2 regions of the Burkholderia savannae genome follow, and region 1 is predicted to be linked to the other one. Evidence: riboswitches for the same ligand, from Rfam matches in the RefSeq annotation. Region 1 holds a riboswitch; the other holds the start of a gene.

Evidence for each region. Region 1 has a riboswitch for cobalamin ahead of cobG (precorrin-3B synthase). Riboswitches for the same ligand answer to the same signal wherever they lie in the genome.
Region 2: linked by a shared signal. The riboswitch ahead of WS78_RS14625 (TonB-dependent receptor domain-containing protein) and the one ahead of cobG (precorrin-3B synthase) in region 1 are both predicted to bind cobalamin.

Annotation. Positions count from the first base shown of each region.
Region 1 is NZ_CP013417.1:1,943,988-1,959,534, reverse strand. It holds gene WS78_RS37015 (hypothetical protein) at 1-16, shown strand, start outside; gene cobJ (precorrin-3B C(17)-methyltransferase) at 192-2,021, opposite strand; gene WS78_RS09690 (precorrin-2 C(20)-methyltransferase) at 2,018-2,752, opposite strand; gene WS78_RS09685 (precorrin-8X methylmutase) at 2,749-3,375, opposite strand; gene cobG (precorrin-3B synthase) at 3,368-4,783, opposite strand; cobalamin riboswitch at 4,892-5,099, opposite strand; gene WS78_RS09675 (bifunctional cobalt-precorrin-7 (C(5))-methyltransferase/cobalt-precorrin-6B (C(15))-methyltransferase) at 5,185-6,420, shown strand; gene WS78_RS09670 (cobalt-precorrin-5B (C(1))-methyltransferase) at 6,420-7,511, shown strand; gene WS78_RS09665 (cobalt-precorrin-6A reductase) at 7,508-8,251, shown strand; gene cobM (precorrin-4 C(11)-methyltransferase) at 8,531-9,256, shown strand; gene WS78_RS09655 (glycoside hydrolase family 10 protein) at 9,593-11,158, opposite strand; gene WS78_RS09645 (MFS transporter) at 11,800-12,972, opposite strand; gene WS78_RS09640 (MarR family winged helix-turn-helix transcriptional regulator) at 13,096-13,587, shown strand; gene WS78_RS09635 (glutathione binding-like protein) at 14,055-14,759, opposite strand; gene WS78_RS09630 (LysR family transcriptional regulator) at 15,052-15,547, opposite strand, start outside.
Region 2 is NZ_CP013417.1:2,959,050-2,974,596, reverse strand. It holds gene ilvD (dihydroxy-acid dehydratase) at 1-183, opposite strand, end outside; gene WS78_RS14660 (LysR substrate-binding domain-containing protein) at 356-1,327, shown strand; gene lgt (prolipoprotein diacylglyceryl transferase) at 1,435-2,325, shown strand; gene WS78_RS14650 (SIMPL domain-containing protein) at 2,715-3,452, opposite strand; gene WS78_RS14645 (EVE domain-containing protein) at 3,650-4,111, opposite strand; RNA gene ssrS (6S RNA) at 4,187-4,368, opposite strand; gene WS78_RS14635 (cell division protein ZapA) at 4,450-4,764, opposite strand; gene WS78_RS14630 (hypothetical protein) at 4,761-5,111, opposite strand; cobalamin riboswitch at 5,314-5,575, shown strand; gene WS78_RS14625 (TonB-dependent receptor domain-containing protein) at 5,644-7,761, shown strand; gene WS78_RS14615 (FecCD family ABC transporter permease) at 7,858-8,859, shown strand; gene WS78_RS14610 (ABC transporter ATP-binding protein) at 8,856-9,680, shown strand; gene cobT (nicotinate-nucleotide--dimethylbenzimidazole phosphoribosyltransferase) at 9,724-10,779, shown strand; gene WS78_RS14600 (adenosylcobinamide-GDP ribazoletransferase) at 10,786-11,544, shown strand; gene cobC (alpha-ribazole phosphatase) at 11,529-12,113, shown strand; gene WS78_RS14590 (cobalamin-binding protein) at 12,555-13,469, opposite strand; gene cobD (threonine-phosphate decarboxylase CobD) at 13,474-14,523, opposite strand; gene cbiB (adenosylcobinamide-phosphate synthase CbiB) at 14,516-15,460, opposite strand; gene cobU (bifunctional adenosylcobinamide kinase/adenosylcobinamide-phosphate guanylyltransferase) at 15,454-15,547, opposite strand, start outside.

The DNA.
Region 1 (15,547 bases):
ATTATGGAATCGTTAGTCGTTCTTTTTATTATTCGGATTCAAGGTTTGGCGAGCGACTTGATTCGCGATCCGAAATGATCGCGCGCATTGAGCGCAGCGATGCGATCGCGGCGCGGACTGCATGCGCGCCGCGCCCGGTTCGTCACGCGCGGCGCGACACGCGATGCGCGCCGCTTCACTCCGCTTCGGGATCAGCGATACCAGCGCGGCGTGTACACCCATTCGCGCGCGCCGTCGCGCACGATGCGCCGCGTCGTCGACGAGCCGACGATCACCATCGTGCGCATGTCGACCTGCTGCGAGGACAGCGCGCCGAGCGTCGTCGTCGCGAGCGTCGCGCCGGGGCGGCCGATGTCGCGCCCGAGCACGACGACCGTGTCCGGCGCGCGATGCCGGCGCACGATGTCGAGCGCGCGATCGAACTGCACGGGCCGCGCGCGCGACACCGGGTTGTAGAACGCGAGCGCGAAATCGGCGGCGGCCGCGCAATCGATGCGTTTTTCGATGATCGCCCACGGCTTCAGGTTGTCCGACAGCGAGATCAGGCAGAAGTCGTGGCCGAGCGGCGCGCCCGCTTCGGCCGCCGTCGCGAGCGCGGCCGACACGCCGGGCACGACGTCGAGCTCGACGGCCGACCAGCGCACATCGTCCGATCCGTCGAGCGCTTCGAGCACGGCCGCCGCCATCGCGAACACGCCGGGGTCGCCCGACGACACGACCGCGACACGCCGGCCTTGCGCGGCGAGCTCGAACGCATGCCGCGCGCGCTGCAGCTCTTCTCGGTTGTCGGACAGGTGCAACTGCTGATCCGCGCGGAACGGGCCCGCCATGTTCACGTAGGTCGCGTAGCCGACGACGTCGGTCGCATCGGCGAGCGCCGCGCGTGCGGCGGGCGTCATCAGGTCGGCGCGGCCGGGGCCGAGGCCGAGCACCGTGAGGCGGCCGCGCGCGGTGCCGAGCGTGTCGGCGTCGACGGGCGCGTCGGCGACGGCGATCGCGACGCCGGGCGATGTCGAATCGGCGTGCGGCATGCTGACGCGGCGGCTCGCGAGCGAGGCGGGCAGCGCGGCGTCGAGCACGCCGGCGGCGTCCTGCGCGGCCGTCTCGACGAAGCGCAGCGGCACGCGCAGCGCGCGAGCCGCGTCGGTCAGCGCGGGATCGGCGATGCGACGCGCCGGCGCGACGACGGCCGCGAGCGCGAGCGGCGCGAAGTCGTGCGCGGCGAGCGTCGCGACGATGCGCGCGGCGAGCGGCGGCAGGCCCGGCGTCGCGGCGTGCGCGGTTGCGCCCGAGCGCGGTGCATCCGGGTGCGCCGTCGGGCTGCGATCCGACGCGCCGCATGCGCTGCCGTCGCCCGCGCAGCCCTCGTCGCCGAACGCGAAGACAACGCTGCGCGGATGAATCAGCAACTCGCGCGCATCGCCGCGCGGCGCATGCGGCGTGATCCGGATCACGCGCGCCGCGTGCGCGTCGCGCGGCAGCGCGACGCCGTCGAGCCACGTCGCGTCGCCGTCGACGCGCGTGCTTTCGCCCGCGAGCAGATCGGACACGAAGCGCTTGCCCGCGTCGAGATCGGCGAGCGCGTAGCCTTCGGGCGGATTCAGCACGCATGCGCCGAAGCGTAGCTCGCCGCTCGTCGTGATCGCGGCCGCAACGCCGAGCGCGCCGGCGATCTCGCGCGCGAGCACGTTCGCGCCCGCGAGGCCGCCCAGCAGCGGCACGACCGCGCTGCCGTCCTCGGCGACCGCGAGCACGGGCGGCTCCGCGCCCTTGTCGGCGAGGCACGGCGCGACGCAGCGAATCGCGATGCCGGCCGCGAAGAGCGCGACGATCGGCGCGCCGCGCGCATACAGCTCGCGCAGGTGCGGACCGAGCTCGGCGAACGCGACGTCGACATCGGCGCCGACGGCGAGCCGCCCCGCGAGCGCATGCACCCGCGCGCCGTCGCAGCGCGCCCGAATCCGGCGCGCGGTCTCGAGCGCGCCGGGCCCGAGTATCACGATCGCGGGCGCGGCCGTCATCCTTGCCATTTTTCCCCCGGCACGACGAGCAGCGAAAAATACGGCGACGCCATCGGATCGACGTCCGCGAGCGGCACGATCCGCTGCGCGGCCATCGTCGCGCGCTCGACGTACAGCGCGCGCCGCGCGAGCCCGAGCTCGTCGAGCACGCGGCGCACCTTGTCGAAGTTGCGGCCGAGCTTCATCACGACGGCCGCGTCGGCCTTCGCGAGGCGCTCGCGCAATTCGTCCTCGGGCAGCACGCCGGAGAGCACCGAGAGGCTCTGGTTGCGATAGACGAGCGGCACGCCGAGCACCGCCGCGCCGCCGAGCATCGAGCACACGCCCGGCACGACTTCGGCGTCGTAGCGCGGCGCGAGGCGGTCGTGCAGGTACATGTAGGAGCCGTAGAAGAACGGATCGCCCTCGCAGATCACCGCGACGTCGCGGCCCGCGTCGAGATGCGCGGCGACGAGCGCGGCCGCCGTGTCGTAGAAATCGGCGATCACGCTTTCGTAGCAAAGGGGCGGCGGCAGCGCCTCGGTCGTCACCGGATAGACGAGCGGCAAATGCGTCTGCGCGTCGCTCAGATGCGTCTCGACGATGCCGAACGCGTTGCCTTTCTTGCCCTTCGCGACGAAATACGCGACGACGGGCGCGGCCCGCAGCACGCGCAGCGCCTTGATCGTCAGGAGTTCGGGGTCGCCCGGCCCGACGCCGAGCCCGTACAGGCGGCCGGTGTTGCGCGTCATTCGGCCTCCGAGGCGAGCGCGTTGACGGCGGCGGCGACCATCGCGCTGCCGCCGCGGCGGCCCGCGACCGCGACGAACGGCACGCCGCGGCTGTCGGCCGCGAGGAGCGCCTTCGATTCGGCCGCGCCGACGAAACCGACCGGAAAGCCGAGGATGAGGGCGGGGCGCGGCGCGCCCGCGTCGATCATGTCGAGCAGGTGGAAGAGCGCGGTCGGCGCGTTGCCGATCGCGACGATGCTGCCCGCGAGGTGCGCTCGCCACAGTTCGAGCGCGGCCGCCGAGCGCGTGTTGCCGATCTCGCGCGCGAGCCGCGGCACGTCCGCTTCGCCGAGCGTGCAGATCACCGGGTTTGCCGCGGGCAGCCGCGCGCGCGTGATGCCTTCGGCCACCATCCGCGCGTCGCACAGAATCGGCGCGCCGGCCGCGAGCGCCGCGCGGCCCGCCGCGCCCGCGCCGTCGGAGAATCGCAGGTCGCGGACGATGTCGACCATCCCGCACGCGTGGATCACGCGCACCGCGAGTTTTTCGAGGTCGGGCGGCACGCCCGTCAAATCGGCTTCCGCGCGGATCGTCGCGAACGATTCGCGGTAGATCGCTTCGCCGTCGCGAAGGTAGTCAAGCATCCAAGTCATCCTGAGTGGGCCGCGCGTCGCGCGCGAGCGCGGCGGCGGCCTGGTCGATCGTCAGTTGGCGCGCGACGGCGCGGCCGAAGCCCGTCGCGCCGTCGCGCCGATAGAGGTCGTAGCGGCCCGCCGCGTTCGCGACGAGCGTGTGCTCGGCCGCGTGCGGCAACGCGCAGGAGCGCGCGCAGCCGCTCACGTGCACGTCGACGGGCGCGGCGAGCCGCCCGGCGAGCGCGAGCGCGTCGCCTTTGGTGTCGGCGGGCGAGCGCGCGCAGCCCGTCGAGCCCGCGCACGCGACCACGTGCGCGAGCGGCGCCGACGCGTCGCAGACGAAGCCGAGCGCGGCCAGGCGCGCCAGCGCGTCGCGCGCGGCGTCGCGCGCGACGCCGGGCAGCATCACGCCTTGCCATGGCGTGATGCGCAGCGTGCCGTCGCCGTGCGTGCCGGCGAGCGCCGCGAGCGCGTCGAGCGTGTCGGCGTCGAGCCGGCCGAGCGGCGGCTGCGCGCCGACGACGCGGCGCGCCGGGTCCCGCTCGGGGAGGATGCCGAAACGCAGCGACGCGTCGACGCGCGCGCGTCGCCAGCCGGCAAGTTCCGCGCCGCGCCGCAGCGCGAACGGCAAGCTTGCTTCGACATCCGAAAGGAACGCGTCGGGCGCGCACGTCGCGAGCAGATCGCGCATGCGCGCCGCGCCCGCCGGCGCGCGCTCGACGAAGCGCGTCACGAGCGCGCGCACGCATGCGAGCGCCTGCGCCGGCGCGACGGCGGCGAGCGCGCCGGCGTGCGGCGCGACGGGCTCGCCGTCGACGGGCGGGCAGCCGGCGAGGCCGAGCGCGAGCCATGTGTCTCCGTGTGCGTCGCGCAGCGCGGACAGCCAGATGTCGTGCGGGTGATCGAGCGCGGCGAGCCGCTCGCCGCCGTCGAGCAGCACCGAGAACTTCGGCGACAGCGCGGCGCAGCGCGGCTCGGTCTGCAGCATGTCGAGAAGGCGCGCGGCGAGCGCGGCGCTGTCGACGAGCGCGTGCGGATCGCGGCCGGCCGTCGGGCTCAGCATCACGTTACGCACGTCGTCGCGCGCGGCGACGCATGCATCGAGCGACGCGGCGGGCAGGCCGTCCGCGAGCGGCCCGAGCCCCGCGTCGATCAGCGCGCGGCTCGCGCGCGCTTCGCTGCCCGCCTTCACGCCGCGCAACTGCAGGTTCGCGCGATTGGTCGCCTCGATCACGCCCGAGCCGAACGCGCGCGCGACGGCCGCCACCGCGCGCGCCTGCGCGGCGCGAAGCGCGCCGCCCGGCAGCTTGATCCGGCACAGGCCGCCGTCGCGCGCGGCGACGATGCGCACGAGCCCCGGGCACGCGCTCGCGGCGCGAGCGGCGTCGGAAGAAAAAACGGCGGCGGAAGGGTTCAACGGCGCTCCGGATCAGGCGTCGCGCGGCGGCCCGAGCCGGCCGGTCCGCGCGGGATGCGCACGGGCGGCGGGCTGCGGCATCGGTACACCCCGCCCGATGTTGGATGGCACGAACGAAACGTCCCGGCAGGTCTCCTGGCTGGCAGGTCGTCATCCGCAGCGGGCCTTCCCGGCGGCCGCGGGTGGGCGGCGTGACCAGTGGCGTGGATCGGATGCGGACTCGCTGCTCACAGTTGCGGGGGCAGCCGCAGCGGCGCGGCGCGCCCTGCGTTCCCTCTTGGGCCCCGTGGGGCGCCGGTCGACGGACGCTGTATTATGCCTTTTTTCGTGACGTCCGAGCGCGGGATGCGCTGCGCGGGCGACGCTTTCAGGATCGACAGGAACACGATGGAGTACGACGGATGACCGCGTGGCTGACGGTGGTGGGCATCGGCGACGACGGATACGCGGGGCTCGGCAGGAGCGCGCGGCGCGCGCTCGCCGAGGCGGCGGTGGTGATGGGCGGCGAGCGGCATCTGGCGATGCTGCCGGCGCGGCGTGGGGCCGAGCGCGCGCCGTGGCCGAAGCCGTTCGATCTCGCGCCGCTCCTCGCGCGGCGTCCGGCGCGCGTGTGCGTGCTCGCGAGCGGCGATCCGATGCTGTTCGGCGTCGGCGCGACGCTCGCGCGCGCGCTCGCGCCGCACGAATGGCGCGTGCTGCCCGCGCCGTCTTCGCTGTCGCTCGCGGCCGCGCGCGTCGGCTGGGCGTTGCAGGACGTCGACGCGGTGTCGCTCGTCGGCCGCCCGCTCGCGTCGCTCAATCGGCATTTGTATCCGGGCCGGCGTCTCATCGTGCTGAGCGCGGACGGCGCGACGCCCGCCGCGCTCGCGCTCGCGCTCGCCGCGCGCGGCTTCGGGCCGAGCGCGATGACCGTGTTCGAGCATCTCGGCGGCCCGCTCGAGCGGCGCATCGACGCGCGCGCCGACGCGTGGGGCGACGCGCGAACGGCGGCGCTCAACCTCGTCGCGATCGAATGCCGCGCATGCCCCGCGCGCGCCGACGCGCCGCGCCTCGCGCTCACGCCGGGCCTGCCCGACGACGCGTACCGCCACGACGGCCAGCTGACCAAGCGCGATCTGCGCGCGCTCGCGCTCGCACGGCTTGCGCCCGCGCCCGGCGAATTGCTGTGGGACGTCGGCGCGGGCTCAGGGTCGATCGGCATCGAATGGATGCGCGCGCATCCGAGCTGCCGGACGATCGCGATCGAAGCGCATCCGGAGCGGCAGCGCTTCATCGAGCACAACCGCGACGCGCTCGGCGTGCCGGCGCTCGAGCTCGTCGCGGGCCGCGCGCCTGACGCGCTCGCGGGCCTGCCCGCGCCCGACGCGGTGTTCGTCGGCGGCGGCGTGAGCCGCGACGGCGTGCTCGACGCGTGCTGGGCCGGCCTGAAGCCCGGCGGCCGTTTCGTCGCGCACGCGGTGACGCTGCAGGGCGAGGCGGCGCTCGTCGCGTGGCGCGAGCGGCACGGCGGCGCGCTCACGCGCGTATCGGTCGCGCACGCGCAGCCGCTCGGCGGCTTCGACGCGTGGCGGCAGGCGCTGCCCGTCACGCTGTACGACGCGCGCAAACCGCGCGACGCGCAGCCGGAGCACGGGTGATGCGCGACGAAACGCCCGAGCAGCCGGCACCGCTGCGCTTCGGCTACACGACGGGCAGTTGCGCGACCGCAACGTCGCTCGCGGCCGCGCGCCTGTTGCTGAGCGCTCAGGCGAGCGACCTGGTCGAGATCGTGTTGCCGAAGGGGCAGCGCGTCGCGATGCGCCTCGAGTTCTGCCGCGTGACGGGTGACGGCGGCGCCGAGGCGGGCACGATCAAGGACGCGGGCGACGACCCGGACGTCACGCACGGCGCGCTCGTGTTCGCGCGCGTGAAGCTCGCCCACGAGCCGGGCGTGCGCTTTCACGCGGCGGCGGGCGTCGGCACGGTCACGCGCGCGGGGCTCACGATCCCGATCGGCGAACCGGCGATCAACCCGGTGCCGCGCCGGATGATGGCGGAGCACCTCGCCGCGCTCGCGGCCGAGCACGGTTACGCGGGCGGCTTCGACGTGTCGATCGGCGTCGAGAACGGTGAGACGCTCGCGTTGAAGACGATGAACCCGCGCCTCGGGATCGTCGGCGGCCTGTCGATCCTCGGCACGACGGGCATCGTGCGGCCGTTCTCGTGTTCCGCGTACATCGCGTCGATTCATCAGGGGATCGACGTCGCGCGCGCGAACGGCGTGTCGCACATCGCCGCGTGCACCGGCAACGCGAGCGAGGACGCGGTGCGCGCGCGCTACGGCCTGCCCGACATCGCGCTCATCGAAATGGGCGACTTCGCGGGCGCGGTGCTCAAGTATCTGCGCCGCGCGCGCGTCGCGCGGCTCACGCTGTGCGGCGGCTTCGGCAAGCTCAGCAAGCTCGCCGCGGGGCACCTCGATCTGCACAGCCGACATTCGAGCATCGACTTGCCGCTCCTCGCCGCGTGGGCGGGCGAAGCGGGCGCGAGCGCCGTGCTGCAGCACGAGATCCGCGCGGCGAACACGAGCCAGCAGGCGTTGGCGCTCGCGCTCGCGCACCACGTGCCGCTCGGCGACATCGTGTGCGCGCACGCGCGCCGCGTCGCGCGCGATATCGTGCCCGACGAGGTCGACGTCGAAGTGCTCGCGATCGATCGAGCGGGCCGCATCGTCGGCGTCGCGCCATGAGCGCGCGCCGCGTGTTGCTGCTCGGCGGCACGGGCGACGCGCTGCGCGTCGCGCGCACGCTCGCGCCGCGCGACGTGTACAGCCTCGTGGGCCTCGGCAAGGTGCCGGACGATCTGGCGTGCGACGTGCGCGTCGGCGGCTTCGGCGGCGCCGACGGGCTCGCGCGCCATCTGCGCGAGCACGCGATCGCGCTCGTCGTCGACGCGACGCATCCGTTCGCCGCGCGAATCAGCGCGAACGCGGCCGCCGCGTGCCGCGCGGCGGGCGTGCGGTACTGGGCGCTGCGCCGCGCGCCGTGGCGGCCGCAGCCCGGCGACGACTGGCGCGGCGTCGCCGATTGGCACGGCGTCGCCGCCGCGATCGCGCCGTTCGCGCGGCCGCTGTTCACGCTCGGGCGCGAGCCGCTCGCGCATCTCGACGAGATTGCTCCGCATCAGCACTGGCTCGTGCGCTGCCTCGACGCGCATCCCGGCAACGCGCGCGCGCACGTGCTCGCCGCGCGCGGGCCGTTCTCGGCCGACGGCGAGCGCGTGCTCTTCGCGACAGCCGGAATCGACGTGGTCGTCAGCAAGAACAGCGGCGGCGCGGCGACCGAGGCGAAGCTCGACGTCGCCCGCGAGCGGGGCATTCCCGTCGTGATGGTCGAGCGGCCGGCGCTGCCCGACGCGGATCGCGAATTCGGCGACACGGCCGCGCTCGTCGACGCGTTGCGCACGTTTCGTGCAATTCGCGCGTCGTGACGGGCCGCGTGTGCGGTGCGCTCGCGCGTCGACGCGGGGCCGGCATGATGATCGAAGACGGCGGGCCGGATGTCCCGCGGGCCGCACGCGCCGGGCCGAGTTGCGTGCGCGGCGAGGCGTCATCAAAGCGGGACAGGTCGCGTAGGCGAGAAGAGCGACGAAAGTGACGAAAGTGACGAAAGCGGGCTGCCCGAGCGATGCGCGCAATGCGCGAGAACGCGCCCCGCGGCGCGCGCATCGCATCCTCGAATCGAATCATCGAATGACGGAGTATCTTGAATGACGGTGTATTTCATCGGCGCGGGTCCGGGCGATCCCGAGCTGATCACGGTGAAGGGCCAGCGCCTCGTGCGCAGTTGCCCGGTGATCCTGTACGCGGGCTCGCTCGTGCCGGCCGCGGTGCTCGACGGCCATCGCGCCGAACTCGTCGTGAACACGGCGGAGCTCGATCTCGATGCGATCGTCGCGCTGCTCGCTCAGGCGCACGCGAACGGGCAGGACGTCGCGCGCGTGCATTCCGGCGATCCGTCGCTGTACGGCGCGATCGGCGAGCAGATGCGCCGGCTCGCCGCGCTCCGGATTCCTTACGAGATCGTGCCCGGCGTGACCGCGACGGCCGCGTGCGCGGCGGCGCTCGGCGTCGAGCTGACGCTGCCGGGCGTCGCGCAGACCGTGATCCTCACGCGCTACGCGGGCAAGACGACGATGCCCGAAGGCGAGTCGCTCGCGAGCCTCGCCGCGCACCGCGCGACGCTCGCGATCCATCTCGGCGTGCGGCATCTCGCGCGAATCGTCGACGACGCGCTGCCGCACTACGGCGCCGATTGTCCGGTGGCCGTGATCTACCGTGCGAGCTGGCCCGACGAGGAGCGCGTGACGGGCACGCTCGCCGACATCGTCGACAAGGTCGCCGGCACGCCAATCGAGCGCACCGCGCTGATCCTGATCGGGCGCGTGCTCGACGCGCAAGGGTTCGACGAGTCGACGCTCTACGCGAAAGGGTGAGGACGGCGGCGCTCGGCGCAGGTCAGCATATCGGCAAGCGCCGGCGTGCGCAGGCATGCGGCGATTGCGCGCGTCGAGCGCGCGAACGGGCATGCAAGAGGCAAGGCAAGCTTGGGGCGGCACGCGCATCGATGCCGAATCCGACATCGACTCCGCCCCCAGACGCCGATGCGACCGTCGCTGCGCGAAGCGCGGGCTCGAACGCGTCGGCGACGCATCGCGATCCACGCGCGGCGTCCCGCATCGAGCCGAGCGCGAAATATCAGATGCCGATGCGCGGCGTCGCCCGTGTTCGCGTGAACGACGCTCCGCCGCCGGCGCATCCGCGCGAGCGCTTCAATGCGATCGCAAAGCCGGCGTCACGACGTCGACCGGCTCGCTTTCGTTCCAGAGACGATCGAGCGCGGTGACGACGTAGCGGTAGTCGCGATCGGCGTGCGCGGTGATGTCGACATAATCGGTTCCCCGAACCGTCGCGAGCAAATGGCGCGCGTCGTGGTCGTCGCACATGTCTTGCCGTCCCGTCTCGTGGCGATAGACCGCGTAAGACGCCGCCGCATTCGAGCGCGGCTTCCATCGCAGCCGCACGCCGTCCGGCGTGCGTTGCGCGCGGAGATCCTCAGCGGGCGGCGGCGGCGCTCCGTCGAGCGGGCGCATCGCCGGCACGAGCGCCGGCCGCGAATACCAGGTGCGGTTCACGCGCGTCGTCGCGCCGAGCCGGTCCGCGCGCACGTCCTTCGCGGAAAAGTAGACGTCGCCCTTCACCTCGGGCACGGTGAGATTGAACGCCAGATGATTGCTCAGCTCGGCCGGATCGGACCAGCCCGGCGATTGATTCGACGTGCCGACCTTGTACGCCGCCTGCCCGATGTACAAGTGCACGTCGCGGCCGCGTGCCTCGTTCGCCCACCACGACACCACCTTGTCGTAGTCGGCGGGTGCGAAGCCTTGCGCCCAGTACACCTGCGGGACGACGTAATCGATCCAGCGCTCGCGCAGCCATCGGCGCGTATCCGCATACAGGTCGTCATAGGTCTGCACGGCAGCCGACGTCTGCGAGCCCTGCGGATCGGTGGCCGCGTTGCGCCAGACCGCGAACGGCGAGATTCCGAACTTCACCCACGGCTTCGCGGCCTTGATGCGATGCGCGAGCGCTTCGACGAGCCGATCGACGTTATCGCGGCGCCAGTCGGCGAGCGTCGGGAAGCCCGCGCCGTATCGAGCGTAGGCCGACGCATCGTCGAACGTCTCGCCCGCGACCGGATACGGGTAGAAATAGTCGTCGAGATGCACGCCGTCGATATCGTAGCGGCCGACGGCGTCCATGATCGCGTCGACGACGAACGCGCGCGCGGCCGGCACGCCCGGGTTGTAGTACAGCTTCCCGCCGTAGCGAACGACCCAGTCCGGGTGCTGGCGGGCCGGATGCGTCGCGACGAGCGCGTCGATGCGCTCGTCCATCGCGATGCGATACGGATTGAACCATGCGTGCAGCTCGAGATTGCGCCGATGCGCTTCGGCAACCGCGAACGCGAGCGGATCGTAGCCGGGGTCGCCGCCTTGCGCGCCCGTCAGATATTTCGACCACGGCTCGAACGGCGACGGCCAGAATGCGTCCGCGGTCGGGCGAACCTGGAGGATCACGGCATTTCGATTCATGCGGGCCGCGTCGTCGAGCCACGCGCGCAGCTCGGCCTCCTGGTCGGCGACGGACAGGCCCGGGCGGGACGGCCAGTCGATGTTGATCACCGATGCGATCCACGTACCGCGGAACTGCCGCTTCGGCATCGTCTCGTCGGGCCGGCACGCGACGTCGGGCGCGGCGCTCGCCGGCGCCGCGAACGCGCCGGCGGACACCACGAGCGCGGCCGCGGCGAAATGACGGAATCGAGTCGACATCATGGGCATTTCCTTGGCCGGATCGGCGCGTTGGGGTCGTGACGTTCAATAGGGACCGTGGCGTGCCGTACGAGTTCCGGCTCGGGCAAAGCGCGATCCGTGCGGCCGATGCGCGGGCGCGCTCGGGATCGGGCCGGCGGCAGCTCGAGCATGAACAGGCACGCGCGCTTCGCGGCGAAGATGTGCGCGGCCGATTTGAGGCGGGCGCATCGCAGGCGTTCACCGCCGTGCGATCGGGCCGCGCGACGCGACATGGCCGCATTCGCGCATGTCAGCATGCGTAGTTCATCGGCGCGACGAACGCGCGCCATGCGTCGATTCGTAGTTTCGTCGTCGACACGCCGTCGAAACGTTGCGTCTTCGACGCGAGACGCAAATCGGCGCGCGCCATGCCGCCCCGAAGCGACGCCCGCGCATCGGCGATAGGGTAGCCGCCGCGCGCGCGTCGCGTCGGCGGCGCGCCGGCATCCGAGCGAGCGGGGATTCCTCCGGCCGCACCCATGCGGCGATACCGGCGAGCGGCGCTGCCTATACGACTGCAACGCAAGCAACCCACACCACGAATGCAACGCGACATCGCGCAAACGCCAGACGATACGCGTCGCGCGCCGCCATGCGTCACTCACTCGCCGCTGACTCGCCCCTCACGCGCCGTTTCGCGCGACGGCGAGCCGCAGCGGCGCGAAGCGCGCGGCCATCGCCGCCATCGCGACGCACACGGCGGCCATGAAGCCCCATGCCGGCGACAGATCGGCGACGTTCTGCCGGATCACGCCCGCGACGAACGGGAAAAGGCCCGCGATCAGATAGCCGATTCCCTGGACGAATCCGGTAAGCGCGCCGGCCTCGGCCGCGCTCGGCGCGTGATCGAGCGCGACGATCAGCGACAGCGGAAACAGCGCGCCGATGCCGAGGCCGAGCAGCAGCGACGCGGGCAGCGCGAAATCGATCGGCGCCGCGATCAGCACGATCAAGCCGACGAACAGCGAAGCGATCGCGGCGAAGAGCGCGGGACGGCGATCCGTCAGGCGGTCGATGAACGCCGACACGGTGAGCCCCGCGGCGACCTCGGCGAGCGTCACGCCGCCGAGCAGCCCGCCCGCCGCTTCGGGCGACCATCCGAGCGCCACGTAATACGGCGGCAGCCACGCGAGCACGAGCGTGTACGCGCCCGTGCCGAGGCCGAAGAACGCGGCGAGCAACCATGCGCGCGCGCCGCTCGTGCGCCGCGTGGCCGAGCGCGCCTGCGCGTCGCGGGCCGCCGCGCGCGTCGCGAGCGGCCACAGCAGCGCGGCGGCGACGGCGGGCAGCGTCCAGCCGGCCAGCGCGAGCGGCCAGCCGAGCGCGTGCGACGCAAACGGCGTCGCGACGCTCGCGAACACGGCGCCGCCCATGATCGACGTCGAATAGAAGCCCATCACGCTGCCCGCGCGCGCGGCGAACTCGGCCTTGATGAAGGCGGGCAGGAGCGCCTGCACCGCCGCGATGCCGAGCCCCGCGCACAGCGCGGACGCGAGCAGCACGGCGGGCGCGCTCGCCGCGACGCGCGCCGCGCATGCGAGCCCGATCAGCGCGACGCCGAGCCATACGCCCGCGCGCACGCCGGCGCGGCGCGCGAGCCACGGCGCGATCAGCGCCCCCGCGCCCATCAGCAGGATCGGGACGGTCGTCAGCAGGCTCGCCGCGCTGTCGGACAAGCCGGTCGCGCGCTGGATCGTATCGAGGAGCGGCCCGACCGACGCGAGCACCGGACGCAGGTTGAGGCCGACGAGAACGATGGCGGCGAGCCGCCAAGCAGGAGAAAGAAGCATGTGCATAGGAATGGAAGCGGCGCGCGTCCGGACGGCTGCCGGGTACGCGCATTGCGTATAATTGTCTCGACATCAAGATAGATTCGATCTATCTCGACGTCAAGATAACTTGGACGAACAGGAGGGGTAATGGATCGCGCAGCACATGCGGTCGAGCAATGGCGTCGCGAGCGCCCGGATCTCGACCCGTCGTCGATGATCGTGCTCGGCAGGCTGCAGGAGGCGGCGCTCGTCATCGCGCGGGACAGGCTCAACCCGCTCTTCGCGCGCTACGGCTTGCAGCCCGGCGAGTTCGACGTGCTCGCGACGCTGCGTCGCAGCGGCGCGCCGTACGCGCTGACGCCGACCGCGCTTTACGACGCCGCGATGATCTCGTCGGGCAGCATGACGAACCGGATCGATCGCATCGAAAAGGCGGGGTGGGTCGAGCGCCGCCCGAATCCGGCGGACGGGCGCGGCACGCTCGTCGCGCTGACGCCCGCGGGGCTCGCGTTGATCGACGACGCCGTCGTCGCGCACGTCGACAACCAGCGGCGCGTGCTGGCCGCGCTGAGCGACACGGAGCAGCGCCGGCTCGCGAAGCTGCTCGGCAAGCTGCTGCAAGGGCAGGCCGACGGCTGACTGCACGTTGATGGGCCCGGCGGCGCGGGCGAGCCGATACGGACCGGCGCGGATCGCCGCGAATCGGCGCGAAATCGCCGCGAAATCGCTCGAAACGGCGCGGCGCTCGATGCGCCGCTCGCGGAATGATTCGCACCACTTCGCGTTTGGCGCATCGTGAACGGATGCATGTGGCGCGCGGATGCCGGACGGAGGCGACGCAAACGCCGGACGTCGAAGGCGCATGCGATTCGGCGAGAGGAAGGAGGCAAGAAGGAGGCGAGATTGAAACGTTGAAGCGGCGTGACTGGTGACTTTTCGCGTATGCCGTCGCATTCGCGATGGCGTTCGTTGCGAGCGCGAAAAGGAGCAGCGGAAGCAGGCAGAGGATCGAGGGGGCGGGCGACGCGGCGAGCCGCGCGTGCGTCCGGCCGCCCGTCGGCGCAAGGCGTCGCACCGCATGGACGCGGCGCGACGCCGGCACGCGGTTACGGCCGCGCCGGAATGTTCAGCCCGCGCGCGACCGCCGGCCGTGCGAGAAACGCGTCGAGCACGCGCGCGACGTTCGGAAAGCGCTCGAATTCGACGAGCTCGCGCGCCTCGTAGAAGCCGATCAGGTTGCGCACCCACGGGAACGTCGCGATGTCGGCGATCGTATAGGCGTCGCCCATGATCCACTGGCGATCCGCGAGGCGGCCCTCGAGCACCGCGAGCAGGCGCTTCGCTTCGCCGACGTAGCGATCGCGCGGGCGCTTGTCCTCGTAGTCGCGGCCCGCGAACTTGTGAAAGAAGCCGACCTGGCCGAACATCGGCCCGATGCCGCCCATCTGGAACATCAGCCACTGGATCGTCTCGTAGCGGCGCGCGGGATCGGCCGGAATGAACCGGGCCGTCTTGTCGGCGAGATAGAGCAGGATCGCGCCCGATTCGAACAGCGCGAGCGGCTTGCCGCCCGGGCCGTGCGGATCGATGATCGCCGGGATCTTGTTGTTCGGGTTCAGCGACAGGAACTCGGGCGACATCTGGTCGTTCGTGTCGAAGCGCACGACGTGCGCCTCGTACGGCAGCCCCGTTTCCTCCAGCAGGATCGACACCTTGACGCCGTTCGGCGTCGGCAGCGAATAGAGCTGGATGCGCTCCGGATGCTGCGCGGGCCATTTCTTCGTGATCGGAAACTCGGAAAGATCGGACATGGATGAACTCGGTCGATGAATCGATGAAGAAGTCGCCACGCGCCCGCCCGTGATCCGCGCGGGCGGCGCGGTCCGCACAATGTAGCCGATCCCGCGCATCGTTGCTGGCGGCGGCGCGACTTCGTGATATCGCGAAATCATGCAAGCGCATTGCGCCGCGCCGGCGCTTTTGCATGGGGCGGCGGACCAAGCCGTCGCCGGACGCGGACGAAGCACGAGAACGACGCACAAAAACGACGCACAAGCGCGCGGCGCGAGGCGGCATCGCGCCGCAACGGCGAACGCGAAGCCGTCAGCGCCGCGCGTCGGCCGCCGCGTGCTCGCGCAGCACCGCGATGAACGCGCGCAGCTTCGGCGGCACGTGCTTGCGGTTCGCGTAGTAGAGCCACATCGGCGGCAGCGTCCGGCATGCGCCCGGCAGCACCTCGCGCAGCGTGCCGCGGCGCAGGTCGTCCTCGATCCGCTCGCGCATGAACACGAACGCGATGCCCGCGCCCGCGCGCGCGGCGTCGATCACGGCGCCCGTATCGGTGCTGACGAAGCGGCCCGCGACGTCGAGCTCGATGTCGCGGCGGCCGTCGCGCAGCGGCCATTTGTGCAGGCGCCCGCTCTTCGGAAAGCGAAAGCGGATGCACATGTGCCGCGCGAGGTCGGCGACCTTCGCCGGCGTGCCGTGCTGCGCGAGATAGCCGGGCGTCGCGACGAGCGCGCACGTGAGCGCGGGCGCGATCTTCACGCCGACCATACCGGGCTGCAGCCGGTCGGCCAAGCGTATCCCGGCGTCGAGC
Region 2 (15,547 bases), 1.0 Mb from region 1:
GGCTGCGTCCGACAGGCGCTGCAGGCCCGCGTTGCACGGCGTGATTGTCGAGTGGCCGTTGGCGATGCCGATCATCGGCTTGTCGAAATCGTCCTTCTGGTAGCCGAGCGCGTAATACATCGAGCGATTCGGCGAACGGGCCACGCCTTGCGTGATGTTCTTCGAGCGGCGGTTGTACGACATGGGGACTCCATCCATCGACTGGTTGACTGTGGGGCGGCGCGCTGCATCGGCGCGGTCCGGCTCAGGTGGGCAAGAATGCAGTTTCTCTTAGAGAATGTCCAATATATTATTCATCACTTATTAGGTCGATTTTCATATTAATCCGTCGGTCGACAAGGACGTGGAGAGCGATGTGACCCCTGATTTACGCCAATGGCGCTATTTCGTCGCCGTCGCCGACGAGCGGCACTTCGGCCGGGCCGCCGAGCGGCTCTCGATGACGCAGCCGCCGCTGTCGCAGGCGATTCGCGCGCTCGAGGACGCGCTCGGCGTCGCGCTGTTCGCGCGCACGAAGCGCTCGGTCGAGCTGACCGCGGTCGGCTCGGCGCTGTTGCCCGACGTGCGGCGGCTGATCGCCGCGGCCGACGCGCTGCCGCCTCTCGCGCAGAGCCTCGCGCGCGGCGAGGCGGGGTCGCTCGCGCTCGCGTTCGTGTCGACGGCCGACTACGGGCTGCTGCCGCAGCTGCTGCGCGAGTTCGGCGCGCGCTATCCGCACGTGCGCCTGCAACTGACCGAGGCGACGAGCGACGTGCAGATCGAGGAGCTCGTCGCGGGCCGCATCGACGCGGGGCTCGTGATTCCGCCCGTGCCGCCGCGCCATGCGGCGTCGCTGTCGTATCTGCCGGTGCTGCGCGAGCCGCTCGTCGTCGCGATGCCGGCCGACGCGAGCGAGGCGGCGGGCGACGCGCCCGTGCGGATCGCCGACATCGCGTCGCTGCCGCTCGTCATCTTCCCGCGTCGTTTGGCGCCCGGCTTTTATGACATCATTACGGGCTGCTACGGCGCGGCGGGTGTCGCGCCGCGCATCGGCCAGGAGGCGATCCAGATGCAGACGATCGTGAGCCTCGTGTCGGCGGGCATGGGCGTCGCACTGGTGCCGCAATCGCTGCGTAACCTGCGGCGCACGGGCGTCGTCTATCGCGCGCTCGCCGCTACGGCGCCCGTCGTCGAGACGGGCCTCGTGTGGCGCACGGGCGACGTGAGCCCGGTGCTCGCGGGCTTCATCGACGTCGTGCGCGGCGACGCGCAGCGGGTGTCGCCCTCCGATCCGCCGGCCGGCGTGCCTGGCCGGGCGCGCGCGGGCAGGCTCGCGGCGCGCCCGTGAACGTTCGCGCGGCGCGCCCGTCGAACCGCGGTTGCCGCATGCGCGTCGCCTCGAACGTCGGCGTCGCCGTGCGTGCCGCATCGATTCAGAACCATCAACGCTAACTCATGATCATTCATCCGAATTTCGATCCCGTCGCGATTCACCTCGGCCCGCTCGCCGTGCGCTGGTACGGGCTCATGTATCTCGTCGGCTTCATCCTCGCGATCGTCGTCGGGCGGTTGCGCCTGAAGCTGCCGTACGTCGCCGCGCAAGGCTGGAGCGCGAAGGACATCGACGACATGATGTTCTACGGCGTGCTCGGCGTCGTGCTGGGCGGCCGGCTCGGCTATGTGCTGTTCTACAAGGCCGGCTACTACTTCTCGCATCCGCTCGACATCTTCCGGGTGTGGGAGGGCGGGATGTCGTTCCACGGCGGCTTCCTCGGCGTCACGTTGGCGATGGCGCTGTTCGCGTGGCAGCGCAAGCGCCACTGGCTCGAAGTGACCGACTTCGTCGCGCCGATGGTGCCGACGGGGCTCGCGGCCGGGCGTCTCGGCAATTTCATCAACGGCGAGCTGTGGGGCCGCGTGACGAGCCCCGACGCGCCGTGGGCGATGCTGTTCCCGGGCGCGTCGCGCGACGACGCCGCGTGGCTCGCCGCGCATCAGGATCTCGCGGCGAAGTGGGATCTGAACGAGGTGTTCCTGTCGCACCAGATGCTGCCGCGGCATCCGTCGCAGTTGTACGAAATCGCGCTCGAGGGCATTGCGCTCTTCATCGTGCTGTGGTTCTTCTCGCGCAGGCAGCGGCCGATGGGCGCGATCTCGGCGCTGTTCCTGATCGGGTATGGCCTCGCGCGCTTCACGGTCGAATTCGCGCGCGAGCCGGACGATTTCCTCGGTTTGCTGACGTTCGGGCTGTCGATGGGGCAGTGGCTGTCGCTGCCGATGATCATCGCGGGCGTGCTGATGATGGTCTGGGCGTATCGGCGCGGGGGCGTCGCGAAGACGGCCTGATCGAGCGGCGCCGCGCGGCTGCGTGCGATCGCGCGGCCGCCGGCCCGGCGCGAACGGCGTGGGCGGCGGGCCGCGCTTGCGCGTACGCTGATTGCGGCGCACGGCGCACGGCGCACGGCGCACGGCGCACGGCGCACGACGCACGACGCACGGCATACGGCACATGACGCGCGGCGTACGATGCGCACCGTGCCGATACGCGGAACGCCGGGCCTGCCTTTCACGCGCGCAACGTGCGGCCAGCGCTCGTGATCGCGAGCAATCGAACAACCTGCGACATGCGATCGCAAGTTCCGACATGCACGAAGCGCAATAAAAAACGCCGGCGAGAAGCCGGCGTTTCGTCGACGGCGGGCGGCGCGCCACATTGCCGCCCGCGCCGCTTCATTTCACTTCATCTGCACCGAACCGTTCACGTTGACGGTCACGGTCGTCTTGCCGCCTTCGACGGCGATCGGCGCGCTCGCCTTCGCGCTGTCCATCGCGGGCGCGGCCATCGCGAACATCCGCGGATACGGCTGCACGTTGCGGCCGCTGCCGACGTTCACTTCACGGATCGAATAGTTGCTGTAGCCGAACGCGCGCGTCGCTTCCTCGGCGCGCGTGCGGAACGCCTTGATCGCTTCCGACGTGAGCTTTTGCTCGGCCGCGCGCTGCGCTTCGGGCGACAGCGAGAACGCGACGTTGGCCACCTGCATCATCGGGCTCAACTGGCCCGCGAGCTTCGACGCGGCCGCGAAGTCGTGCGACTCGAGCACGACCTCGGTGCGGCCGCGCCACGCGGAGATCTTGCCGTCACGGTCGATGCTCGGCGACACCGAGAATTCGCCCGTGCGCGCGGTGACGCCCGATACGCCGCGCGCCTGCGCGAGCGCCGCGTCCGCGCGCTTGTTCAGCTCGGCGGTCAGCGTGCCCGGATCTTTCGCCTGTTGTTCGTAGAACAGCGTGATGTCGACGACGTCCTGCGGAACATCGGTGCTCGCCTGCGCGGACAGCGACAGCACGCCCGCGGGCGGCTGCATCTGGCCCATGCTTTGCGCGCGCGCCGCGGACGGGGCGAGCGCGAAGGCGATCGGCAGCGCCGCCGCGAGCGTGACGGCAACGGCTAGAGCGGATTTTTTCGTCATTGTTGACTCCTTGAGCGTAAGCGCGCACGCGACATGCGGCGTGCGGGGCGCGGACGGACGCCGCGCTTCTTTCGAAACGCCCGGCGGATGCGGCACTGCATCTGTCGAGCGCCCGTTAGGCTGTCGAAAGCGGGCCGAGGTTCCGGCCGGCGCGGCTTCGCGCGCCGGGTCTGACAATGTTTGACGTGGCCGCCGCGTCACTTCATCAGGCGCTTCGTGATGAAGCGCCATTCTTCGGGCGTGACGGGCGTGATCGACAGCCGGTTGCCCTTCGCGAGCACGCGCATGTCGGCGAGTTCCTCGTGCTCGCGCAATGCGCCGAGGGAAACGAGCGGCGTCTTCTTGACGAAGCGCACGTCGACGAGCACCCAGCGCGGGGATTCCTGAGTCGACTTCGGATCGTGGTACGGACTTTGCGAATCGAATTGCGTCGGATCGGGGTAGGGCGTCGACGTGACTTCCGCGAGCCCCGCGATGCCGGGCTCGGGGCAGCTCGAGTGGTAGAACAGCACGCCGTCGCCGATCCGCATCGTGTCGCGCATGAAGTTGCGCGCCTGATAGTTGCGCACGCCGGTCCACGGCAAGGTTTGGTCGGCGGCGGCGGCGAGGTCGTCGATGCTCGCCTCGTCCGGTTCGGATTTCATCAGCCAGTAGCGCATGGATCGCAACGACTCGACGCAATGAAAAGGCTGCACAAAAGGAAACGGCATCGGGCTTTGCCCGATGCCGTCGAATAGGCCCCCGCCTTGGCCGCTAGGCCGGCATCCTGAACCTGAGGTTCAGAATTGGTCGCAGTTAGCAGCACTTCGGGTACATCAGACAGAGTGACGCGCGCGCCCGTGCTACAAATTTCCGCAACCGTGCACATGGCATTGGTTCAAGGAATATATGACCTTGGCGAACCAGGCAGGGAAGCTGACTTAACTGTTCGAATCACCTTTGAATTCAGCGGCTTGAACGCGATAGATCAAGCAGTGGCCGAACCTGGTGAAGCATTTTACTGCACCTCGTGCTGTGCGAGCACTGCACCGAGTTGTTCATTCATTTGATGCATTGTACGCCGGATTTCTTCCGCAGGGAACGCTTCTCCGTGACGCACGCTCTGTTGCAGCCTCAGCAGCTCCGATGCGAGCGACAGCGCGGCCATCACGGCGATGCGATCGGTGCCGCGCACCGAGCTGTTCGCGCGGATCTTCGACATTTCCGCATCGACGCGCGCGACCGCCTCGACGAGCGCCGCTTCGGTTTCGGGCGAGCAGGCGAGGCGATACGCCTGGCCGAGAATCGACACTTCGATCTGCTTGGTGCTCATGCCTGTTCTCCGTGGCTCGCCGTGCCTTCGGCTTCATCGCTTGCCTGCGGCGCGAGCAGGTCGAGCTGGTTTTCCGCATCCGGCACGCTTTTCGTGCGCGGCAATTTTTCGAGAATCGCGTTGAGCTTCACTTGCGCGTCGTCGATCTTCGCCGACAGCGTGTCGCGCTCCGCTGCGAGCGCGTTGCGCTCGTCGCGCAATTGCTCGAGTTCCGAGCGCAGCGTTTGCGCCTGCGTGCGCAATTGCGCGACCTGCTCCTCGAGCGCGAGCCGTTCCGCTTGATGGCGTTGATTCAGCGCGATCAGACGGCCGATGTTTTGAGATAGGGTTTCGAGTTCGTTGAGCATGTGCTGCGTCCTCTAAAGACCCAGCATTTTAGCGCGGAATAAGCGACTTTCCGATATCTGTAACGTTTCTAGACGTAACACCCCTGCTTCTCGCCGCGAAATCTCTTCGTCGTTCGTTGATGTCGATCGTGTCGACGACACACGGCGCGACGTTTCTTGCGCTGCGTCGTCGCGCTTTCTTGACGCTGCGGCGCGCGCGCTCCTAAACTGGCGCCGCCTCGGTGCTCGCGCGCTTCGCGCGCGGTTAAACGGGAAGCAGGGCGCGACGTCCGCCGGGACCGAGCCAACCTGCGCTGCCCCCGCAACGGTAAGCGATCGCATCGAATCCGATGCAAGCCGCACTCTCGATGCGTCGGCACGGCCGGCTCGGCCGGCCGCCGGCGTGGTGCCACTGCGCGTTTCGCGCGGGAAGGCGAGGCGGTGACGTCGCGAGCCCGGATACCGGCCGCGGCGGGGAGACGGGCGCGCCCGTCTCCGTGATGCAGGGCCTGCGGGGAAGCGGGCCCCGCTGTGGCTCAACAGGATGTCGTTCATGCGTACCCGTTTCGTCCGCGCAGCGCTCGCCGCTCTGTCCGGACTGCCGTGCGTCGCGCTCGCGCAAGGCGCCGCGGCTGCTCAGCCTGCTTCAGCTGATTCTTCCGTTTCTTCTTCATCGTCTGCGATTCCAGCGGACTCCTTGTCGTCCGCGGCTCCGCCGCCTTTCGCATCCGAACCGGCGTCGGCGTCGGCAACGTCAGCGACATCGGCATCGGCATCGGCATCGGCATCGGCGTCGACATCGACATCGACATCGACATCGACATCGACGTCGACGTCGACGTCGACATCGACAGCGACAGCGACAGCGACAGCGACAGCGACAGCGCCTTCGCGTTCGACGCCCGGCGCGCAGCTCGCGCCGATCGTCGTCACCGCGCAGCGCGCGCCGCAGAAGCTTGCCGACGCGATCCCGCAGACGACGCTCTTCGATGCGCAGGACATCGCCGACAGCGGCGCGACCGATCTGCCCGGCCTGCTCGCGCTCGCGCCCGGCGCGCAGATCGTGCGCAACGGCGGGCCGGGCGCGAGCGCGAGCCTTTTCCTGCGCGGCGCGCAGCCGACACAGTCGCTCGTGCTCGTCGACGGCGTGCGCGTCGATTCGGCGAGCCTCGGGCAGGCGCAGATCAGCCAGCTGCCGCTCGACCAGATCGATCGCGTCGAAGTGGTGAACGGCAACGTGTCGTCGCTGTATGGGTCCGGCGCGATCGGCGGCGTCGTGCAGGTGTTCACGAAGACGGGCGGCGATCATCCGCCGCGCTTCGATTTCTCGGCGGGCTACGGCAGCTATCACACGCAGACGCAAAGCGCGGGCGCATCGGGCCGGCTCGATGCGGACGGCCGGACGACGTTCAGCGTGTCGCTCGCGCGCTTCAAGACGGACGGCTTCTCGTCGCTCGATCCCGCGCTCAAGCCGCAGGCCAATCCGAACGCGAACGGCTATCTGAACGAAAGCGCGTCCGCGTCGCTGCGGCACCGGTTCGACGACAGGTGGGACGCCGGCGTCACGTACTTCCAGGCGAACGGCAAGGCGAGCTTCGACGACGCATACGGCGCGCCGACCGATCTGAATGATCTGTACAGCCGTGTCCAGCAGGTGTCCGCGTTCGCGAACGGCAAGCTCGCCGACTGGTGGACGACGCGCGTGAACGTGTCGAGCGGCAAGGACCGCAGCCAGTCCGCGCTCAACGGCGCATACACCGACCACTTCAATACCGACAACCGCCAGTACACGTGGCAGAACGATTTCGCGATCGCGCGCGGCCACAAGCTTCAGGCGGGCTACGAACGGCTCGACCAGTCGTTCGAATCGAACGTGTTCGCCGCGCCCGAGCGCCACGTGAATTCCGGCTGGCTCGGCTATACCGGCCGCATCGGCGACAGCCAGTTCCAGGCGAACGTGCGCCGCGATCAATACTCCGATTTCGGCGGCGCGAACAGCTACTATCTCGGCTACGGGCTCGACGTCACCGAGCGCTGGAAGGTGTCCGCGAGCTATTCGAGCGCGTTTCGCGCACCGAGCTTCAACGATCTGTACTATCCGAACGCGGGCAATCCGTCGATCCGGCCCGAGCGCAGCCATTCGGTCGAGGCGGCCGTGCAGTATGCGTCGGATGCGGCGGGCGTCGTGCGCGTGACCGCGTTCCAGACGCGCTACACGAATCTCATCGACTATCGCCCCGGCGCGAGCGGCCCGTACTATGTGGCGCAGAACGTCGGCCGCGCGAAAGTGCAGGGTGTCGAAGGATCGTGGCAGGGGCATGTCGGCAAGACCGACGTGCGCGTTGCGGCGACGCTGCAGAACCCGGTCGATGAAACCGCCGGCCAGGATCTGAACCGGCGCGCGCGGCGCTTCGCGTCGGTGTCGGCGAATCGCTCGCTCGGCGGCTGGCGCGTCGGCGGCGAGTGGCTCGTGAGCGGCCCGCGCGACGATTACGGCAATCGTCTGGGCGGATACGGCATCGTCAATCTGTCCGCGCGCTACGACATCACGAAGTCGTGGTACGTGAGCGCGCGCATCGACAATCTGTTCGACAAGGACTACGAGCTTGCATATGCATACAACACGCCGCGGCGCGGCGCCTATGTCACGCTCGGCTGGCAGCAGCGCTGACGGCCGGCCGCGGCTTCGGCGCAGTCGGTGCCGCGCGCGCCGCTCGCGCCTTCGCGCGCGGGAGGCGGCATGAGAGCCGACGCGCGCGGCGCCGGCATGCACGCCGCGCGCGCGGCCGCGATCTGGGCCGCGCTCGCGCTCGTCGCATGCGCGGCGTTCGTCGCGTCGCTCACGCTCGGCAGCGTGCCGGTGACGCCGCTTGACGCGTTCGCGGCGCTCGCTCATCGCGCGAGCGCCGATCCGCTCGCGGCCGACATCGTCCGCACGCTGCGGCTGCCGCGCGCGCTCGCGGGCTTCGGCTGCGGCGCGCTCCTCGCGCTCGCGGGCGCATTGCTGCAGGTGCTGCTGCGCAATCCGCTCGCCGAGCCTTACGTGCTCGGCGTGTCGGGCGGCGCGGCCGCGTTCGCGCTCGTCGCGATGATCGCGGGCGGCGCATGGTGGATCGTCGACGCGGCGTCGTTCGCGGGCGCGCTCGCGTCGATCGCGTTCGTGCTCGGGCTCGCACGCCGCGAGCTGTGGCGCGGCGAGCCGCGCGACGCATCGCCGCGCCTCTTGCTCACGGGCGTCGTGATCTCGGCGGGCTGGTTCGCGCTCATCACGCTGATGCTCGCGATCGCGCCCGAAGAGCGCTTGCGCGGCATCCTGTTCTGGCTGTCGGGCGACCTGAGCGGCGCGGCGTCGCCGTGGTTCGCGCTGGCGGCGCTCGCGCTCGCCGCGTTCGTCGCGTTGCCGGTCGCGCCGCAATTGAACGTGCTGCTGCGCGGCGACACGGCGGCGGCCGCGCTCGGCGTGCCGGTCGCGCGGCTGCGTTTGCGCATCTATCTGATCGCGTCGCTCGCGGCGGCCGCGGCCGTCACGACGGCGGGCACGATCGGCTTCGTCGGGCTCGTCGTGCCGCACGCGCTGCGGCTCGCGTTCGGCAACGATCAGCGGATGCTGCTGCCCGCCTCGATGCTCGCGGGCGGCGCGGGCGTGATGGCCGCGGACCTGCTCGCGCGCACGGCGATCGCGCCCGCGCAATTGCCGGTCGGCGTGATGACCGCGCTGATCGGCGTGCCGCTGTTCCTGTGGATGCTGCTGCGGAGGGCTGCGCGATGACGACGCACCGCGCGCCGACGTCGCGCTCGGCCCGCTACGGCACGCTGCGCGTCGTGCTGAAGGCGGGCGCGCGCACGCTGCTCGACGACTTCACGCATACGTTCTATCCGGGCGAGCTGTGGTGCGTCGCCGGGCCGAACGGCGCGGGCAAGACGACGCTGATCACGACGCTCGCGGGGCTCGCGAAGCCCGCGGCGGGCCATGTCGAGGCGGACGGCGTGCCGCTCGCCGACTGGCGGCCCGAAGCGCTCGCGCGGCGGCGCGCGGTGATGGCGCAGACGCTTTACGACGCGTTCAGCGCGAGCGTGTTCGACACTGTGCTGCTTGGCCGCTTTCCGCATCTGACAGGCTGGGGCTGGGAGCGCCCCGACGATCGCGCGGCCGCGCACGCGGCGCTCGCGCGGCTCGGGCTCGAATCGTTCGCCGCGCGCGACGTGCTGTCGCTGTCGGGCGGCGAGCGGCAGCGCGTCGCGCTCGCGGCCGCGCTGTGCCAGGACGCGCCGCTGCTGCTGCTCGACGAACCGCTCGCGCACCTGGACCTGCATCATCAGATCGACTGTCTCGTCGCGCTCGCCGACTGGCTGCGCGCGGGCGAACGCACGGCGATCTTCTCGTGCCACGACCTGAATCTCGCGCGCCGCTTCGCGACGCACGCGCTGCTGCTCGACGGCAACGGCGCCGCGCACGCGGGCCCGGTGCGCGACGTGCTGACGCCCGAGCTCGCGAGCCGCGCGTTCGGCTATCCGCTCGTGCTGATCGAGCGCGACGGCCACGAGGCGCTCGTGCCCGCATGGCCCGGCGCGCCCGGCCGCATCATCTGACCGACGCGCATCGCGCGACCCATTCCACCCACGAGGCGAACCGATGACCTCCACCTACTCCCTGCCGCACATCGCCCCGCTCGACGACGCCGCGCTGCGCGCGACGCTCACGCGCACGATCGATCACAAGACGAAGCCGCCCGGCAGTCTCGGCCGCCTCGAAGCGCTCGCGCTGCAGCTCGGCCTGATCCAGCGCACCGCCGCGCCGAGCGTCGCGCGTCCCGTCATGATCGTGTTCGCGGGCGACCACGGGATCGCGGCCGAAGGCGTGAGCCCGTATCCGCAGGCGGTGACCGCGCAGATGGTCGCGAACTTCGTGGCGGGGGGCGCCGCGATCAACGCGTTTTCGGGCGTCGCGGGCCTCGCGCTCGAGATCGTCGACGCGGGCGTTGCGTCGCCGCTGCCCGAATCGCCGCAACTGGTCGGCGCGGCGATCGCGCGCGGCACGCGCAACTTCGCGCACGAGCGCGCGATGTCGCGCGACGAAGCGCTCGCCGCGCTCGCCGCGGGCGCCGCGCGCGTGCGGCATCACGCGGCGCTCGGCACCAACGTGATCGGCTTCGGCGAGATGGGGATCGCGAACACGTCGGCGGCCGCGTGCGTGATGAGCCGCCTGCTGAACGTGCCGATCGACGCGTGCGTCGGCCGCGGCACGGGGCTCGACGACGCGGGGCTCGCGCACAAGCGCGCGGTGCTCGGGCGCGCGCTCGCGCGGCACGCGGACGCGATCGAGCCGCTCGACGTGCTCGCGACGTTCGGCGGCTTCGAGATCGCGATGATGGCGGGTGCGTTCATCGAGGCGGCGCGCGCGCGAATGGCGATTCTCGTCGACGGCTTCATCGCGACCTCCGCGCTCCTCGTCGCCGACGCGCTCGCGCCCGCGGTGCGCGAATACTGCGTGTTCTCGCACGTGTCGAACGAAGCGGGGCATCGGCGCATGCTCGAGCATTTCGGCGGCGAGCCGCTGCTCGCGCTCGATCTGCGTCTCGGCGAGGGCACGGGCGCCGCGCTCGCGCTGCCGCTCGTGCGCGCGGCGGCGGCGTTCGTCAACGAGATGGCGAGCTTCGAGTCGGCGGGCGTCGCGAACCGCGATGCGTGACGCGCGATGAATCCGCTCGCCGAACTGCGCTACTTCGTCGTCGCGCTCGGGTATTTCACGCGCGTGCCGGTGCCGCGCGCGATCAGCGGCGCGGCCGTCGATCTCGCGCACGCGGCGCGTTACTTTCCGCTCGTCGGCGTGTGCGTCGGCGCGCTCGCGGCGGCCGTGCATCTCGCCGCGTCGCGCGTGTGGCCGACGGGCGTCGCTGCGCTCCTGTCGATCGCGGCGACGCTCGTCGCGACGGGCGCGCTGCACGAGGACGGCCTCGCCGACAGTTGCGACGCGTTCGGCGGCGGCTACACGCGCGACGACGTGCTGCGGATCATGCGCGATTCGCGGATCGGCACGTTCGGCGCGGCGGCGCTCGTGATCGCGCTCGCGCTGAAATGGCAGGCGCTCGCCGCGATGCCGCCCGCGCGCGCCGCGTGGACGATGATCGCCGCGCATGCGGCGAGCCGCACGCTCGCCGCGAGCCTGCTCGTCACGCTCGACTACGCGCGCGCCGAAGGCAAGGCGCAGCCGGTCGCCCATCGGATGCGCGCGAGCGCGTTGATGTTCGCGGCCGCGCTCGGTCTGCCGTGGCTGTTCTGGCCCGACTGGCGCGCGGGCGCGCTCGCGCTCGCGGTGACGCTCGCGTTGCGCGCGTGCATCGCGCGTTATCTCGACAGGCGCATCGGCGGCTACACCGGCGATTGTCTCGGCTTCGCGCAGCAGGTGTTCGAGCTCGCGATCTATCTGGTGATGCTCGGATGGATCTCGTCCTGATTCGCCATCCGGCTGTCGCCGTCGAAGCGGGCGTTTGCTACGGCAGCAGCGACGTGCCGCTCGCGGCCGACGCGGCGACGGGCGCGGCCGACGTGCTGCGCCGGCTCCGCGTGCTCGGCGCGGGCGCGGCGGGCAACGTGTGGTCGAGCCCGCTCGCGCGCTGCGCCGACGTCGCGCGCGTGCTCGCGCGAGAGGCCGGCGCGCCGCTCGAATGCGACGTGCGGCTGCGCGAGATCGATTTCGGCGCGTGGGAGCTGAAGCGCTGGGATGCGATCGGGCGCGACGCGCTCGATCGATGGAGCGCGGATCTGATGCATGCGCGCGAGCACGGCGGGGAGAGCGCCGCGCAGTTCGTCGCGCGCGTGCGGCCGGCGCTGGCGACGCTCGCCGATGCGGCGCGCGCGAGCTGGGCCGTCACGCATGCGGGCGTGATGCGCACGCTGGCGTCGCACGCGCTCGATGCCCCGCTCGAAGCGATGCTCGCGCGGCCGATCGCGGTGGGCGGCGTCGTGTGGCTGCGACGCGTCGGCCACGCGGGCGGCTGGCGGCTCGTGCATTGGGACGAGTGAAGCGTGCGTGAGCGCGCGCCGCGCTTCGTGTTCGCAGTGGGCCAATGAGGCGCTCGACGCTTGCCGGGGCGACGGCGAGCGCATCGGTTCGGATTGGCGGATTCGACGCGGCCACGATGCGCCTGCGTTCCAGTCATGGAGAGAAGGCGGCATGCGCTTGCTGAATTGCCGGCAGACGTCGCTGCTCATCAGGAATGCCGCCCACGAAATCGCGAACACGGCGAAGAAGATTCAGTACAAACGGCGCTGCGCCATGGCAGCGCCGCGATCGGACGCGATCGGCGTCGTGCGGCGCATTGCTGCGTTCAGGCGTCGACGAACGACGTCGCGCGCGTGCGCAGGCGGATCGCGGCCGCCGTTACGGTCCGGCCTGCATGCTTGCGTGCGCAACGAGTTGCGCGCGCGCTCGTATCCGGGCGACGCAGTGTGGATCGCGCCGCGTCACGGCCTCGGCCGCCGCGCGCGCGCGACGTCGAGATCCCGGCACAGCGCTTCGGCCCCTTGCGCGATGCGCGGCGCGGGTCGCGTCAGCAGATCGCCGTCGATCGCGAACAGATTGCCCCGCGCGACCGCGGCGAGCTTCGGCCACGCGCGCCAGCGCGAGAAATCGGGCAGCGCGTCGCGCGTCGCGGTCGCGCCGGCCGCCGTCGTCACGATCGCTTCCGGATTCGCGGCGAGCACCGCTTCTTCGGTGACGGACGGCGCGACCGGCTTCAGTTGCGCGAACACGTTGCGTCCGCCGCACAGCGCGATCACGTCGCTGACGATGTGGTCGCCGTTCAGCGTGATGAGCGGCTTGTCCCACGCCTGGAAGAACACCGTAACGGGCGGCCGGTTCGCGTAACGCGCGCGCAGTTGCGCGATCCGCTGCCGGTACGCGTCGGCCGCCGCCGCCGCGCGCTCGCGCGTGCCGAGCAGCGCGCCCAGCTTGTCGAGCGACGTCGCGACGTCGTCGAGGTGCCGCGGCTCGCTGAAGTAGAGCGGGATGCCGAGCGCGCGCAGCCGCTCGGTCTCGCGCTCGGCGTTGCCGTGGCGCCAGACGACGATCAGATCCGGCTTGAGCGCCGCGATCCGTTCGAGATCGAGCGCCTTGTTCGAGCCGACGCGCGGAAGCGCCTTCGCGGCGGGCGGGTAGTCGCTGTACGACACCGCGCCGACGAGCTTCGCGCCGCCGCCCGCCGCATAGATGAGCTCGGTCACGTGCGGCGCGAGGCTGACGACTCGTTGCGCGGGCGCGGCGAGCGTGATCGTGTGGCCGGCGTCGTCGGTGACGGCGATTCTCGCGTGCGCGGCGGTGACGCAGAGCGCGCTCGCGCACGCGACGGCGATACGAAGGACAGGGGCGAGCTTGGGCATCGATTTATTGCGCCGCTCCGGCGGCGTTCGTCAACGTGGCCGGCAGCGCCGGCACGCAATCGGCGAGCGCGTGTTCGAGCCGCCGCCATTCGTTCTCGAGAGCGGGCAGCCCGATCCGCACGCTCGGCGCGTGTGCGAAGTAGCGCGTCCAGATGCCGCGCGCGGCGAGCGCCTCGTGCAGCGCATGCGCGCGCGGATCGGCGGTCCAGCTGAACAGCGGCGTCGCGTGCGCGACGAAGCCGTTCGCGCGCAGCAGCGCGGCGAGGCGCGCGCCGTCGTGAGCGAGCCGCTCGCGCGTCGCGCGCTGCCATGCGTCGTCCGCGAATGCGGCGAGCACTGCGTGGCGCGCCGGGCCGCTGACGGTCCACGCGCCGAGCGCGTCGCGCAGCCGCTCCAGCAGCGCGGGCGCGGCGAGCGCGAAGCCCGCGCGCACGCCCGCGAGACCGAAGAACTTGCCGACCGAGCGCAGCACGACGAGGCCGTCGCGATGCGTATGCGCGGCGAGCGACGCGCCCGCGTGCGCGTCGGCGTCCGCGAACGCCTCGTCGACGACGAGGGCGCCGCCGCGCGCGACGAGCTGTGCGTGCCACCGCAGCAGCCGCGCGCGATCGATGCGCTCGGCGGTCGGATTGTTCGGATTCGCGACGATCGCGTAGGTGAGCGCCGCGGGCAGCGCGTCGCTGCCGCAGTCGAGCGGCGCGCCCGCGTGGCCGTGACGCGCGAACGCGGGCGCGTACTCGCTGTATGCGAGCGGCGCGACGCCGACCGTGCCGCGCTCGAACAGCGCGGGCAGCGCGCGGATCGCCGCCTGGCTCCCCGCGACGGGCAGCACGTGCGCGGCGCTCGGCGCGCCGTAGTGGCGCGCCGCGTGCGCGGCGAGCACGCCGTCGTCCTCGGGCAGCCGGCGCCATGCGTCGGCGGGCACGGGCGGCACCGGATAGCCGTGCGGATTGATGCCCGTCGAAAGATCGAGCCACGCGTCGCGCGGGATGCCGTAGCGGAGCGCGGCTTCGTGCAGGTTGCCGCCGTGCGTGATCGCCGGTGCGTCAGCCATGGTGCGTTGCAATGGTGAGCGCCGCGCCCGCGATCAGCAGCGCGAGCCAGAGAATCATCGTGCGCGCGACGAGCGACAGCGCGGCCGCGACGTGCACGGGCGCCGCGGGCTCGCCCGCGCCGAGCACCGGGCGATCCTCGAGCGCGCCGTGATAGACGGCGGGGCCGCCGATCACGACGTTCAGGCTGCCTGCGCCCGCCGCCATCACGGGGCCGGCGTTCGGGCTGTCCCAGTGGCGCGCCTGCGCGCGCCAGCAGCGCCACGCGTTCGCGGTGTCGCCGAGCAGCGCGTAGCTCGCGGCGGTGAGGCGCGCGGGCGCCCAGTTGAGCGCGTCGTCGATGCGCGCGGCCGCCCAGCCGAAGCGCGCGAAGCGCGGCGTCCGGTAGCCCCACATCGCGTCGAGCGTGTTCGCGAGCCGGAACAGCAGCGCGCCGGGGCCGCCCGCGATCACGAACCAGAAGAGCGCGCCGAAGATCGCGTCGTTGCCGTTCTCGAGCGCCGATTCGACCGCCGCGCGCGCGAGCGCGGCTTCGTCGGCGGCGCTCGTGTCGCGCGACACGATGCGCGAGGTCAGCGTGCGCGCGGCCGGAAGATCGCGGCGCAGCAGCGCGGCGGCGATCGGCGCGATGTGCTCGGCGAGGCTGCGCGCGCCGAGCGCGAACCACAGCAGCGCGACGTGCAGCGCGGCGGCGAGCGGCCACGGCAGCGCCGCGACGAGCCATGCGGCGAGCGCGACGGGCGGCGCGACGGCGGCGAGCCACGCGGCGAGGCCGGCGAGCCGGCCGCGTCGCCCGGTATTGAGTGCGCGCTCGAGCTGCGCGGCGAGCCGCCCGAATGCGACGAGCGGATGCGCGGTGCGCGGCTCGCCGACGAGCTTGTCGACGATGCAGCCGGCGACCGCGAGGATGGCGACGGCGGGCAGCGACAGCATCAGCATCGCGATTCGCCCTCGTGCTTGATCGTGACGGGCAGGCCGGCCACGCACAGCGTGACGCGTGTCGCGAGCGCCGCGACGCGCTGATTG